DNA from 3 places in the Gracilibacillus sp. JCM 18966 genome. Region 3 is predicted to be linked to each of the others. Evidence: riboswitches for the same ligand, from Rfam matches in the RefSeq annotation. Region 3 holds a riboswitch; each other region holds the start of a gene.
The links. Region 3 has a riboswitch for S-adenosylmethionine ahead of ACZ5N5_RS10370 (methionine ABC transporter ATP-binding protein). Riboswitches for the same ligand answer to the same signal wherever they lie in the genome.

Region 1 (4,288 bases), 1.5 Mb from region 3:
GAATTCCCCGTTTTAGAAGTCTTACCTTACCTTTGCTGTTGATTTTGCTTTTGTTTTTTCATGGACATAATCGGTTAATTCAACAGTAATTTCGTAATTCATAAAAGGTGTGATGAGATAAATACCGTTGAAATAGGAAATAGCTGTATCAATTAATTCCTTCGCGATTTCTATTCCTTCACGGATCGCATCTGCTCGATTAGATCGGGCTTGCATTCTTGCCCTTACTTCATCAGACAGCTTCATCCCTGGAACTTCATGGTGTAAAAATTCAGCATTTTTATAGGAAACGAGTGGCATGATTCCGATAAAAATAGGTGCTTCTATATGCTTGGTTTCCCGAGCAAGTGCAATGATTTTTTCGTGACTAAAAATTGGTTGTGTTAAAAAATAATCTGCACCGTGCTCGATTTTTTTGTGCATTCTTTTCACAGCCTTTTCTAAGTTTGCGACATTTGGATTGAAGGCTGCAGCTACTTGAAAGGAGGTATTCTCTCTTAAGGAAGCACCAGAGAAGGATAACCCTTGATTACACTGCTTGATTAATCGTGTTAATTCAAAAGAAGTTACGTCAAATACGGATGAGGCACCAGGAAATCCACCAATTCTTGTAGGATCACCCGTTATTGCTAAAATCTCATGGAAGCCCAGTGTATGTAACCCCATTAGGTGTGCTTGCAGGCCGATTAGGTTGCGATCTCTACATGTGAGGTGGATAAGTGGTGTAACATTTAGATGGAGTTGTTTCATTTTGACAGCCATCGCTAAATTACTGATTCGCGGTGTAGCAAGTGAATTATCCGCTAAAGTAATCGCATCCACACCTGCATCTTCCAGCGCTTTCGCCCCTTTAATAAACTCATCAATTTCTAGATGCTTTGGTGCATCTAATTCAACAATAACGGTATGCTGTTTCTTAGCTTTATCCACCAATGTCGGATTCGACTGGACAGTTTGGGAAGAAGGGAGTGTGATCAGTCCTTCTTTCACCTGGACGGTTTTGTCTAAAATAGGTGTTAGTCCCTCAATACCATCCTTTAAGGCCCTAATATGCTCTGGGGTCGTTCCACAGCACCCTCCGATAAGACGTACTCCTTGATCTCGGAATTCCTTTGCACATCGTTTGAAATAATCTGTTTGCTTGCTGTAAACAAGCTTGCCGTTTTCATATGCTGGTAGACTAGCATTTGGAAATGCTGATAAGTGTGCTCGCTCAGGTAATGGTACGGCTTCTAGTGACTCAATCATATGGTGTGGACCTAAACGACAATTAACCCCAACGACATCTGCACCAAGTACTTCTAGCTGTGTTAATACATCAGCTAAGGACATACCGTTTTCTAAAATACCAGGCTCATGCATCGATACATTTGTAATAATAGGGAGGTCTGTTTCTTTTCTTGCAATTTCTAGAACAGCGGTTAATTCGTCGATGTCATAATAAGTTTCTAATAGGATGCCATCTACACCTTCTAATAGAAGGCTAAATAATTGTTCCTTGAAGCTCCTTATGATGTCTTTTTTGGATGTGACTAGCTTTTGAATTCCTCGAATTCCACCAATCGTCCCAAGTACAAATGTTTCATTTTTTGCTGCTTGTTTAGCTAATTGGACAGCACGTGTATTTATTTGGTGTACTTTCTCCTCCAAGCCAAATCTTGCTAGCTTAATATAATTGGCTCCATACGTATTGGTTTGGATGATATCTGCCCCAGCGTCAATATAGGATTGATGAACTTGGAGGACCTCTTCTGGTTTTGATAGATTATATGCTTCAAAGCATTGATCAACCCCATGTGCGTAAAGTAAAGTACCTATCGCACCATCTGCTATGAGGATATTTTCTTTGAGAGCTTGTAGGAGTGATGATGTCATTCTTTCACCTCTTTTCTTTTCATAATCATTTATAAAAAACAAGCAATCTCCACTATAATTGCTGTTTTTTGAACAAAAGGCCCAGAAAAACAAAAAAGTCTTCATCCCTTGAAAGATGAAGACTCTATATAAATAGATCTCACGTTCCTCATCTTTCAAGCGTTGTTGCGCTTGCTGGAATTAGCACCTTGTCTAATAAAGACGGTTGCTGAGGTATCACAGGGCCAGTCCCTCCACCTCTCTTGATAAGAGTAAAGCTTTATGAAGTTTTGTTGTCATTATATTACATTATAAGTAAAATACTTTCAAGTCATTTTTAATAAAAAATTGAATTTTTTTCCTAGATTGTTATTCACCTTGTTTGATAACAAGAATGATGGTATAATTGAAAATGATTCTCATTAAAAAGGAGATTAGATGATGGCAAGTTTAAAAAATCTTATAAAAGAGCGACGCTCCATTTCAAACTATAAAGAAAATCCTGTTTCTAAGGAACTAATGAAAGATTTATTAAGTATAGCTGTCTGGGTGCCCAATCATAAAATGACTGAGCCGTGGCGTTTTGTATTTATAACAGGCGAATCAAAGAAAAAATTAGCAGAAATCAATCGAGAGGTAGCGAAAGAAAAAGCAAAGAATGCCTCTGGTGAGGAGCTAGAGCAGATAGGCGAAAATGGCTACCAAAAGATCATGAACGTTCCATTTATCATTATGGTTATTAATACGCTTCATCCTCAAGAAAAACTGAGAGAAGAAGATTATGCTTCGGCTAGCTGTCTTATTCAAAATTTCAGTTTGTTAGCTTGGGAGGAAGGATTAAGTGTTTTTTGGAAAACTGGTAAATTGTCGTTTTGTGAGGAGACAGCTGCACTTATCGACTTGAAGGATGATGAACGAGTAGTTGGCTTACTTCAAGTCGGCTATCCAGCGAAACAAGTTAACCCTATTCCTAGAATAAATGTGAATGATAGAATAACAGAATTAGACTAATAATCTTTGATGAAAAAGCTAAACTAAACGACTTGGCGTAAAGCCAAGTTTTTTTATTTCTGTTATAATTCATCACTTTCTAAGCAAAAAAAGTGCCGATGAAGCGATATCATCGGCAACCAAGAAAAAGGGGCTATCATTTTGTGAGAAAGCAATCCTTGCAGCATTGCTCAATTTGGAACATCTTTAATATATCAAATGAATGAAAAGCTAGTGTTAAATGTAAGTTAAGAAAGTGTAAACTTTTTCCTTTCGTCCCAATTTATTCGGTATAATAGGGATCAACAATTGCTGAAGAAGGAGAAAGAAAATGACATCCATATCTATTTGTGTAACGAGTGATATCCATGGTTATATTTATCCTACCAATTACCGAGAAGAAGTAGAGAAAAATATGGGACTAGCTAAGATAGCTTCCCTAATCGATAGAATAAGGTCAGAAAAAGTAGTAATTCTCGTCGATAATGGAGATTTCATTCAAGGGAGCCCATTTACTTATTATTTTGCAGCATATAAAGAAGCGAAAAGAAGCCCTTTAATAAAAATAGGAAATAGTTTACATTATGACATGGCGATTTTCGGAAATCATGAATTTAATTACGGGATAGAGTATCTCAAAAATGTAGTAAATAAAACAAATTACCCATGGTTAGCTGCTAATATATTAGACAAACACACAGGAGAACCTTTTTTTGGTACCCCATATGTAACAAAAGAAATTAATGGTATAAAAATAACCTTCTTAGGCATTACCACTCATTTTATACCACATTGGGAGGACCCAACACATATTCGCGATTTAGTCTTTGAAGATGCTTGTGAGGCTGCGCATAAATGGGTGAAAAAGGTTAGAGAAGAAGAAAGGCCAGATCTACTCGTTGTAAGCTACCATGGAGGGGTAGAAAGAGACCCGGAAACAGGGGAAGCGACAGAAGCCTTAACCGGTGAAAATCAAGCGTATCAAATGTGTGAAGAAATAACAGGTATCGATTTATTAATAACCGGCCATCAGCATCGATTTTTAACAACAACAATTAATGGGGTTCCAATCATTCAAACAGGCAGTAATGGGAAAGCTTTAGGAGAAATTGAGCTTGCCTTTAATAATAAAAAAGAGGTTACAAGTATTAAACCAAAGCTTCATTATGTGAAAGACGATACTCGATCAAATCAACCGACTATTGCGCTAATCGAGGAAGAAGAGAAGCTCGTACAGGAATGGCTGGATCAGCCAATAACGGAAGTGAAAGGTGATATGGAAATAAAAGACCCGTTTCAAGCAAGGATAGAGGAGCACCCGTTTATTGAATATATCAATACATTGCAAATGAAAGTAGCAGATGTTGACATATCATGCACGGCCCTTTTTCACAATCAATCACCCGGGTTTCCCAAGCATGTTACGATGCGAGACATAGTTTCA
Region 2 (4,288 bases), 650 kb from region 3:
AAACAAGAAGAAATAAAAGGAAAACGAAAGGATTGAGTGTTGAAAAACTAGGTAAAATAAAAGCTATGGTGATAATCACGAGAAAAAGCAGCCATAGAGTAAAATGCATCTTCTGTTTGTATTTTACGACAGAGGTAAAAAATAAAACCCCTAAGCCAAAAGCGGACATCATAAATAGAAAGGCAACACTACCTCCCGCTTGAACTCCCATCCATGTTGTCCCCGTCCAAGTGATAAACCAAATAATAAGCCATGCCCAGTAGAAATAACGCATCTTGATCCTCCATTTTCCTTAAACTAACGTCTGTAATTTCTCCGATGGTAAGAAGTCTTCCTTTATTATAAACTGGTTGTGAACGAAATGCACCGTTGATTTAGTGAATGATCTGAAAACAGATTACTAGCAACCTCCTTCTTTCTATTTTATACTATTTAAGAAAGCGCTTAAAATATAACAAGGAGTGATCGATATGCAATACCGCCGTTTAGGAAATACTGGATTAAAAGTAAGTGAAATTAGTCTAGGAAGCTGGCTTACATATGGAGGGTATGTTGAAGAAGAGAAAGCAATCGCCTCTATTGATAAAGCCTATGAGCTTGGCATTAACTTTTTTGATACAGCAAATGTCTATATGCGAGGGGATGCAGAAAAGGTCGTCGGTAAAGCATTAAGAAAATACCCGAGGAGCTCCTATGTGCTTGCGACAAAAGTTTTCGGAAAAATGGGAGATGGTCCAAACGACCACGGCTTATCGAGAAAACACATCGTAGAACAATGTGACGCGAGCTTAAAGCGACTTGGACTTGACTATATCGATATCTACTATTGTCACAGATACCACCAAGACACCCCTTTAGAGGAAACATTACGAGCGCTTGATGATTTAATTAGACAAGGAAAAGTTTTATATATCGGTGTTAGTGAATGGTCGGCAGAGCAAATGACAGAAGCTATTCATCTAGCTGACAAAAAATTGCTTGATCGTATTGTCGTCAATCAACCGAATTACAGTATGCTTCAACGCTACATCGAAAAAGAAGTGATCCCTGTAGGTAAAAAGCATGGAATTGGACAAGTTGTCTTCTCTCCACTTGCACAGGGTGTACTAACTGGTAAATATAAAAAAGGACAAGCAATTCCTGAAAACAGTCGGGCAGCTCAAAAGGATATGAATCTATCACGTATTCTAACGGAAGACAATCTAGAGAAAGTAGAAAAATTGAAGGCCATTGCTGCAAATGAAAACCTATCCCTTGCTCAATTAGCCATTGCGTGGATCCTACGTCAAGAAAATGTAGCGAGCGCACTTGTGGGAGCAAGTCGTCCAGAACAAATCGAAGAAAATGCAAAGGCATCTGGCATCACACTTTCCCAAGAGACATTAGCTAAAACAGAGGAAATTCTCGGTTAAGGTGATAAAATGGGCGGTCTAGCTGCCCATTTTCGTCCCATCTATTGGACTATTTGCATATATATAAAAATATATATTAACAATTTTTACAAAAAATCATGTTGACATTTCCTGTTATTCGGTTTATCATTACATTAAATATTCATAAAAGGAATTCTTATCCAGAGAGGTGGAGGGGCAGGCCCAGTGAATCCTCGGCAACAGGTTCTTACAAATGAACACTGTGCCAAATCCTGCGGGACAGCTTTAGGTTGTATCCCGAAAGATAAGAAGTGTAGATTGATTACAAGACTTCTTATCTGAACAGATAAGAAGTTTTTTTGATGAGAAAGACGATTAAAAGGAGGAGAAATATGTCAGAACAAGCAATTACCTATGCTCATTATGAAGAAAGTTTTTGGAATGAGTTCACGCCTGGTGAAGATGACCCGACAAAAGGGGCTGAGCAAATCATTAATTGGGCTTACAAAAGCTATGGAGACTCACTCGTTTATGCTTGTAGCTTTGGGGCAGAAAGTATGGTCCTAATAGACTTAATTGCTAGAGTGAAGCCAGATGCTTCATTAGTTTTTCTCGACACAGGCTTACATTTTCAAGAAACCTATGATCTGATTGATGAAGTGAAAAACAAATATCCTTCCTTACAAATAACGATGAAGCAACCTGAATTAACAGTAGAGGAGCAAGCAGAAAAACATGGATCCGCTCTTTGGAAGAGAAATCCTGATCAATGCTGCTACCTTCGAAAAGTAAAACCATTAGAGGAGGTTCTGAGCGGAGCTGTTGCTTGGATATCCGGACTTAGAAGAGAGCAATCCCTAAGTCGTGCGAAGACTCAATTTGTTAACAAGGATGAAAGATTCCAATCTGTTAAAATATGTCCCCTTATCTATTGGACCTGGGATGATGTTTGGGACTACATCAAAAAACACAACCTCCCATACAACGCTTTACATGATCAGAACTTTCCAAGCATTGGATGTATACCTTGTACCTCCCCTGTCACTAATTCAGACGATGAGCGTGCTGGTAGATGGAGTTCCTTTAACAAAACAGAATGTGGTTTACACACTACAACGACACCATAGAAAATAGATGGTTAAATTTTTATGTCTATAACTAAGTAAAACTATCGGAATAATGAAAATCAAATAATATTCCCATAACATAATATAATGGAGAGGTGATCTTATTGGCCTTACAAGTGGTTAACAGCCCATTTGATGAACGACAAACAGAAATTTTAAATCAATTATTGCCAACCTTAAACGATGCACAGAAAAATTGGCTTGCCGGCTACCTTGCTGCATCTCAATCAGCAGCACCACCTGAAACGACGAAGCAAGTGACTAAAACGAGCGAGACAGCAACAAGAACCATTACTATCTTATATGGATCAGAAACAGGGAACAGTCAAACAATTGCCGAACAGTTGAATGATCAATTAAAGGCATCGGATCGAAAAACCGTGATTTCAAGCATGGATGATTTTAAGGCAAAGAAATTAAAAGAAGTGGAGGATCTCTTAATTGTTACCGCAACACACGGTGAAGGAGATCCACCAGATAATGCGATACAATTCCATGAGTTTTTATTAGGGAGAAAAGCACCTAAGTTAGATAGTGTAAGATTCTCTGTCCTCTCTTTAGGGGATGAATCCTATGAGCATTTCTGCCAAACAGGGAAGGATTTTGACAAACGTTTAGAGGAATTAGGTGCAACACGTATTCACCCACGCGTGGATTGTGATGTCGATTATGAAGAATTAGCCGAGGAATGGATGAATGGTGTATTAAAAGTATTAAACGAGGACAGCCAAACTCAGGCTTCAGAGCAGCAGGTCGCCTCCTCCCCTGCAGAAGCACCAATATACTCCAAGAGTAATCCATACCCAGCAGAGGTCCTAGAAAATATAGACCTAAGTGGAAGAGGCTCGAACAAGGAAACGAGACATATTGAATTGTCATTAGAAAACTCTAACCTAAGCTATGAACCAGGCGATTGTCTAGCTATCTATCCAAAGAACAATCCCGAGCTTGTTCAGGCAGTCATCAATAAACTAGATTGGAATGCAGAACAAACGATACCTATAAATAAGCAAGGGGAAATTCGCTCGATCCAAGAGGCATTAACCTCTATCTTTGAAATTACAAAACTAACAAAAGGAATGCTCGAAAAAGCTGCAGGATTTTTTGATAATGAAAAGCTTACCAAGCTAATAGAGGATAGTGACAAGATGAGGGAATATATACATGGCAGGGACTTACTAGATCTAATCCTTGATTTCACACCGAGCAATTTGGACCCTGCCTCCCTTATGCACTGGTTAAGGAAAATTCCTGCAAGACAATATTCGATCTCAAGCAGTTATAAGGCAAATCCTGATGAAGTTCACTTAACGATTGCTACGGTTCGCTACCACACCCATGGACGTGATCGTCATGGCGTGTGCTCAGGCGAGATTGCAGAGAGAATTCAACCTGGTGATCAATTGAATGTATATGTTCATCGAAATCCGAATTTTAAGTTTCCTTTTGATGATAGCACACCTGTTATTATGATTGGTCCAGGAACAGGAGTTGCTCCATTCAGAGGATATATAGAGGAACGAGAAGAGCTTGAATTAAAGGGGAAAACCTGGCTATTCTTTGGTGATCAACACTTCCGATCAGACTTTTTATACCAGGTCGATTGGCAAAATTGGCTAAAGAATGGCTATCTAAGCAGGATGGATGTTGCATTTTCAAGAGATTCTGCTGAAAAGATATATGTGCAGCATCGAATGCTAGAAAAAGCAAAAGAATTATTTTCCTGGCTGGAACAAGGTGCACATATATATGTTTGCGGAGATGAAAAGCGAATGGCAAAGGATGTGC
Region 3 (4,288 bases):
GATCAGCTAGCGAAGAAACCATTGCTGCCATCATAGCGGATGAAGCTGCAATAGGCATGATCAATCGAAAAACAACAGCTGTACGTGTTATTCCAGTGATCGGCAAAAAACAAGGCGAATCGGTCGAATTTGGCGGACTACTTGGTCGAGCACCGATAATCGGAGTTAGTTCTTTTAGTTCTGAGAAAATTATTCAGCGTGGTGGAAGGATACCTGCACCAATTCAATCCCTTACCAATTAAGGATCCAGAGATACTAATGTTAAAAGAAGTCTATAAAAGCAATGCAGCTATCATAGACTTCTTCTAGCATTATTTCGCTCGTTTTATCTGATTTACAATTAATGTAACAAAAAATGCTACTAGACATGGTACAAGCATTGCAATGATGAAGCCAAGAGAGTGATTGGCAAGCAATGGTGCCGTAAAGGTAGGAACATAGGCTGTTCCACGAACCTCAAAAAAGCCAACTAATGCACCACCTATCCCCCCAGATAGAAGAGCTCCAGCGAAAATCCATTTGCTCGAAAACATAAATGGGTAGGCTGATTCAACAAAGGTTCCAAAGCCAAGATTGATTAGAAAGCCTGGAACGGCAACTGCTGCCTCTCCTTTATCACGTGGTCGAATAATATTCGCTAAGTTAATACCAGCAGCTACCATTACTAATCCCACCATATCAACAGCACCTAAAAAGCTGTTCCCCGTACGCTCCATTTCTAGCAATACAATCGGCAAGATGGCAGCATGATAGACCCCACCAATAATGGCTGGCCAAATTAACACTCCCGCAATGGTACCAGCAAGAATCGGATTAAAATCTACCGCAAGCTCAATTAACTGTTTTATTCCATCACCTATAAATAAAGCAATTGGTGCAATAAAATAATAAACTAATAATCCAGAGAATAATCCAGCAATTCCACCTGCAGCAATGTTGACTGTTGTCATTGGAAAGCGCCATTCAACAAATTTTCGGAAGAGTATACGCACCAGGACCCCTGCAAGAATACCAGCGATCATTCCACCAATAATCCCGCCATCAACCGACAATACTCCTGCAATAACACCTGCAACAATAGACACTTCATCTAATTCTGAAACCTGCTTTGCGGCAATAACGGCAATAACAACAGGAAGTGCACCAATTAATAGATCGAACACCTCACTTAAACCAGAAAGTGCTGGTATTTTACTTAATGCCAATATAAGAGCCATTGCGATAAAACCTGGTAATGCCGACATCATGATCCCACGAATATTGATATTTCGCCATCCGAGCCCATTTGATATTTGATTGGATGGATTGCTTCCTAAAATCGGGCGATACGACAGTTGAAATTCTTTACTTAAAGAAGTAATAAACGAAACAGCCCTCGTTCGATTGGTTGTTCCAGTGGTACCAGAGGTTGCTATTACTCTAGCACCCAAGGTGGCAATAGTTGCCATAGAAGTACCACCAGTTCCTACTACTGGTACTTGTTTCTTAGCGGCAGCACGAATGACGTGTTGATTCGTATCATTTGGATCACCACTCATTACAATTAATCCATCTATTTGCTCTTCTTCTATTAAATCGGCAATTTTCTGATCCAATAATCGCGCTTCTTCATTTACGACACTAAGATTAGCTCTTTCACTTTGAGTAAATGTTCCACTTTCATCAAGTTGCCATAAAGACGCCTTTGTGTCTTGTTTTGCAGAGTCCATGCTTTCTTCAGCACCAACGAACTGGACAGCGTGAAGCTTCATTCCTGCACTGTTTGCTTGAACTCTAATTTCTTCTAGTAGCTTAGCTGGTTTTTTTCCACCAAGGTTATAGAGGTTCCCACCACTACTACCAATTATTGCGATATGTTTCATCTCTTAACCTCTTTTCATTTAATCTACCAATTGTCTATTATAGTCGAAAATTGTCTAATGCGCTACTATAGTAGAGTAAAAGAGTAAAAAATTATTCAAAGTACTAGAGTTGAATTTTCTGAAAAGTCCGATGATTACAACAATTAGTAGACTTATTGACTTCACTTATTTGTCATGCTATGATTACCTTTATAATAAAAGTAATACTCTTATCAAGAGAGGTGGAGGGACTGGCCCTATGAAACCCAGCAACCGTCAGATGATTCTGATAGGTGCTAATTCCATCAAAGCAAGTTCGCTTTGAAAGATAAGAGGACTAAGCGGAGCATACATCCTTTCTGTCCTCTTGTACAGAAAGGATTTTTTGTTTTTCTACCCCAGAGAAAGGAGTGGGCTGATTGATTAAGATTGAAAACTTATCAAAGCTATATCAGACAAATAAACAACAAGTGCAAGCTGTCAATAATGTTTCATTAAACATAGAAAAAGGAGAAATATTTGGTGTAATTGGCTATAGTGGTGCTGGAAAAAGTACCTTTATCCGATTGATTAATCGATTAGAGGAACCAACAAATGGTACTGTTTCAATACAAGAGCTTGATATAACGAATATGTCTCAAGCTCAGCTGCGGAAAAAACGTCAAAAGATCGGTATGATCTTCCAGCATTTTAACCTCCTTTGGTCTAGAACCGTATTTGATAATATTGCCTTTCCACTAGAGATAGCAGGTGTACCAAAAGCCAAGAGATCTGAAAAGGTAACTGAATTAATTCATCTAGTAGGATTATCTGGAAAAGAAAATTCCTATCCTGCACAACTAAGTGGTGGTCAGAAACAAAGAGTTGGCATTGCCCGTGCACTTGCCAATGATCCAGAGGTATTGCTTTGTGATGAAGCTACTTCTGCATTAGATCCTGAAACAACCGATGATATTCTCGAATTACTTGTGTCCATTAATCAGAAACTAGGTCTTACTATTATTTTGATCACACACGAGATGCATGTCATTCAAAAAATATGTAATCGAGTCGCTGTTATGGAGAGTGGAGAAGTTGTCGAAACGGGAGACGTATTGGATGTATTTGTTCGTCCGAAGTCAGCTACTACAAAGCGATTTGTTCAGCAATTAAATCCATTAGAGCATGAACAAGATAAATTGCAGAACTTCATAACCAATCATGACAATAGTGAAGTAATCAAGCTACACTTTATTGGTAATGATGCTAAAAGGGCCCTCATTACAGAAATCGTTAGAAAATTTGATGTAGAAATTAATATTCTACAAGGCTCTATTGCCCCAACTAGAGAAGGTGCCTATGGAACATTGTATATTGAATTAAACGGAGAGAAAGATATTCTATCCAAAACTATTCAATTTATTGAAACCTCTGGTGTGGAAGTTGAGGTGTTACGTCATGCTTAAAGAATTATTTCCAAATGTAAACATGGAGGATTTATGGACAGCAACAGAAGAAACCTTATACATGACACTCATCTCCGTAGCTGGAACTCTCATTCTTGGAATTATACTTGGGCTATTGCTGTTTTTAACAGATAGAGGAAACCTTTGGCAAAATCGCTTTATTAACTTTGTCACTGCAACGGTTGTCAATGTGTTTCGAGCCATACCATTTATTATCTTGATCCTACTCTTATTTCCTTTCACTGATTTTCTAATAGGTACGATTCGAGGATGGAAGGCTGCACTCCCTGCATTAATTATTGGAGCGGCTCCCTTTTATGCACGACTGGTAGAGATAGGATTAAAAGAAGTAGACAAAGGTGTTATCGAAGCAGCAAAATCAATGGGGGCAAAACCTCACACCATCATTTTTAAGGTGCTTTTACCGGAATCAATGCCTGCTCTTATATCAGGTATTACGGTAACAGCTATTTCCTTAATCGGCTATACAGCAATGGCTGGTATAATTGGTGCAGGTGGACTTGGGGATCTTGCCTATATGAAAGGTTTCTTAAGAAGAGATTTCGATGTAGTCCTTATATGTACCATATTTGTTATCGCTATTGTGTTTGTTTTTCAATTAATTGGGGATTTACTATCCAAAGCGGTAGATAAAAGATAAAATTTAGAAGGGATGATTTATTTTGAAAAAATTACTAGCTTTATTATTCACAGCATCTGTATTAATCGTATTGGCAGCTTGTGGAACTTCAGAGAATGAGGATGCAAGCAATGAAGAAGGAAACCAGGAGACAACTTCTATTACAGTTGGTGCGACCAGTGTGCCACATGCTGAAGTATTAGAAAAAGCTGCTCCTATTTTAAAAGAAGAAGGCATTGAACTTAAGGTGGAAGCCTATCAAGAGTACACATTCTTAAATGAAGACTTAAATAATGGAACATTAGATGCGAACTATTTCCAACACATACCTTACTTCGAGCAACAAAAAGAAGAATTTGATT

Region 1: it holds a riboswitch for S-adenosylmethionine, as region 3 does, so the genes downstream of both, ACZ5N5_RS02930 (bifunctional homocysteine S-methyltransferase/methylenetetrahydrofolate reductase) here and ACZ5N5_RS10370 (methionine ABC transporter ATP-binding protein) in region 3, are expected to answer to the same signal.
Region 2: it holds a riboswitch for S-adenosylmethionine, as region 3 does, so the genes downstream of both, ACZ5N5_RS07335 (phosphoadenylyl-sulfate reductase) here and ACZ5N5_RS10370 (methionine ABC transporter ATP-binding protein) in region 3, are expected to answer to the same signal.

The regions. Positions count from the first base shown of each region.
Region 1 covers NZ_AP043883.1:652,727-657,014, reverse strand. The annotation lists gene ACZ5N5_RS02930 (bifunctional homocysteine S-methyltransferase/methylenetetrahydrofolate reductase) at 22-1,875, opposite strand; SAM riboswitch class I at 2,021-2,127, opposite strand; gene ACZ5N5_RS02925 (nitroreductase family protein) at 2,296-2,865, shown strand; gene ACZ5N5_RS02920 (bifunctional metallophosphatase/5'-nucleotidase) at 3,176-4,288, shown strand, end outside.
Region 2 covers NZ_AP043883.1:1,513,896-1,518,183, reverse strand. The annotation lists gene ACZ5N5_RS07345 (histidine kinase) at 1-274, opposite strand, end outside; gene ACZ5N5_RS07340 (aldo/keto reductase family protein) at 471-1,412, shown strand; SAM riboswitch class I at 1,567-1,684, shown strand; gene ACZ5N5_RS07335 (phosphoadenylyl-sulfate reductase) at 1,766-2,500, shown strand; gene ACZ5N5_RS07330 (assimilatory sulfite reductase (NADPH) flavoprotein subunit) at 2,605-4,288, shown strand, end outside.
Region 3 covers NZ_AP043883.1:2,160,849-2,165,136, reverse strand. The annotation lists gene ACZ5N5_RS10380 (PFL family protein) at 1-242, shown strand, start outside; gene ACZ5N5_RS10375 (PTS sugar transporter) at 312-1,862, opposite strand; SAM riboswitch class I at 2,069-2,176, shown strand; gene ACZ5N5_RS10370 (methionine ABC transporter ATP-binding protein) at 2,261-3,286, shown strand; gene ACZ5N5_RS10365 (ABC transporter permease subunit) at 3,279-3,947, shown strand; gene ACZ5N5_RS10360 (MetQ/NlpA family ABC transporter substrate-binding protein) at 3,970-4,288, shown strand, end outside.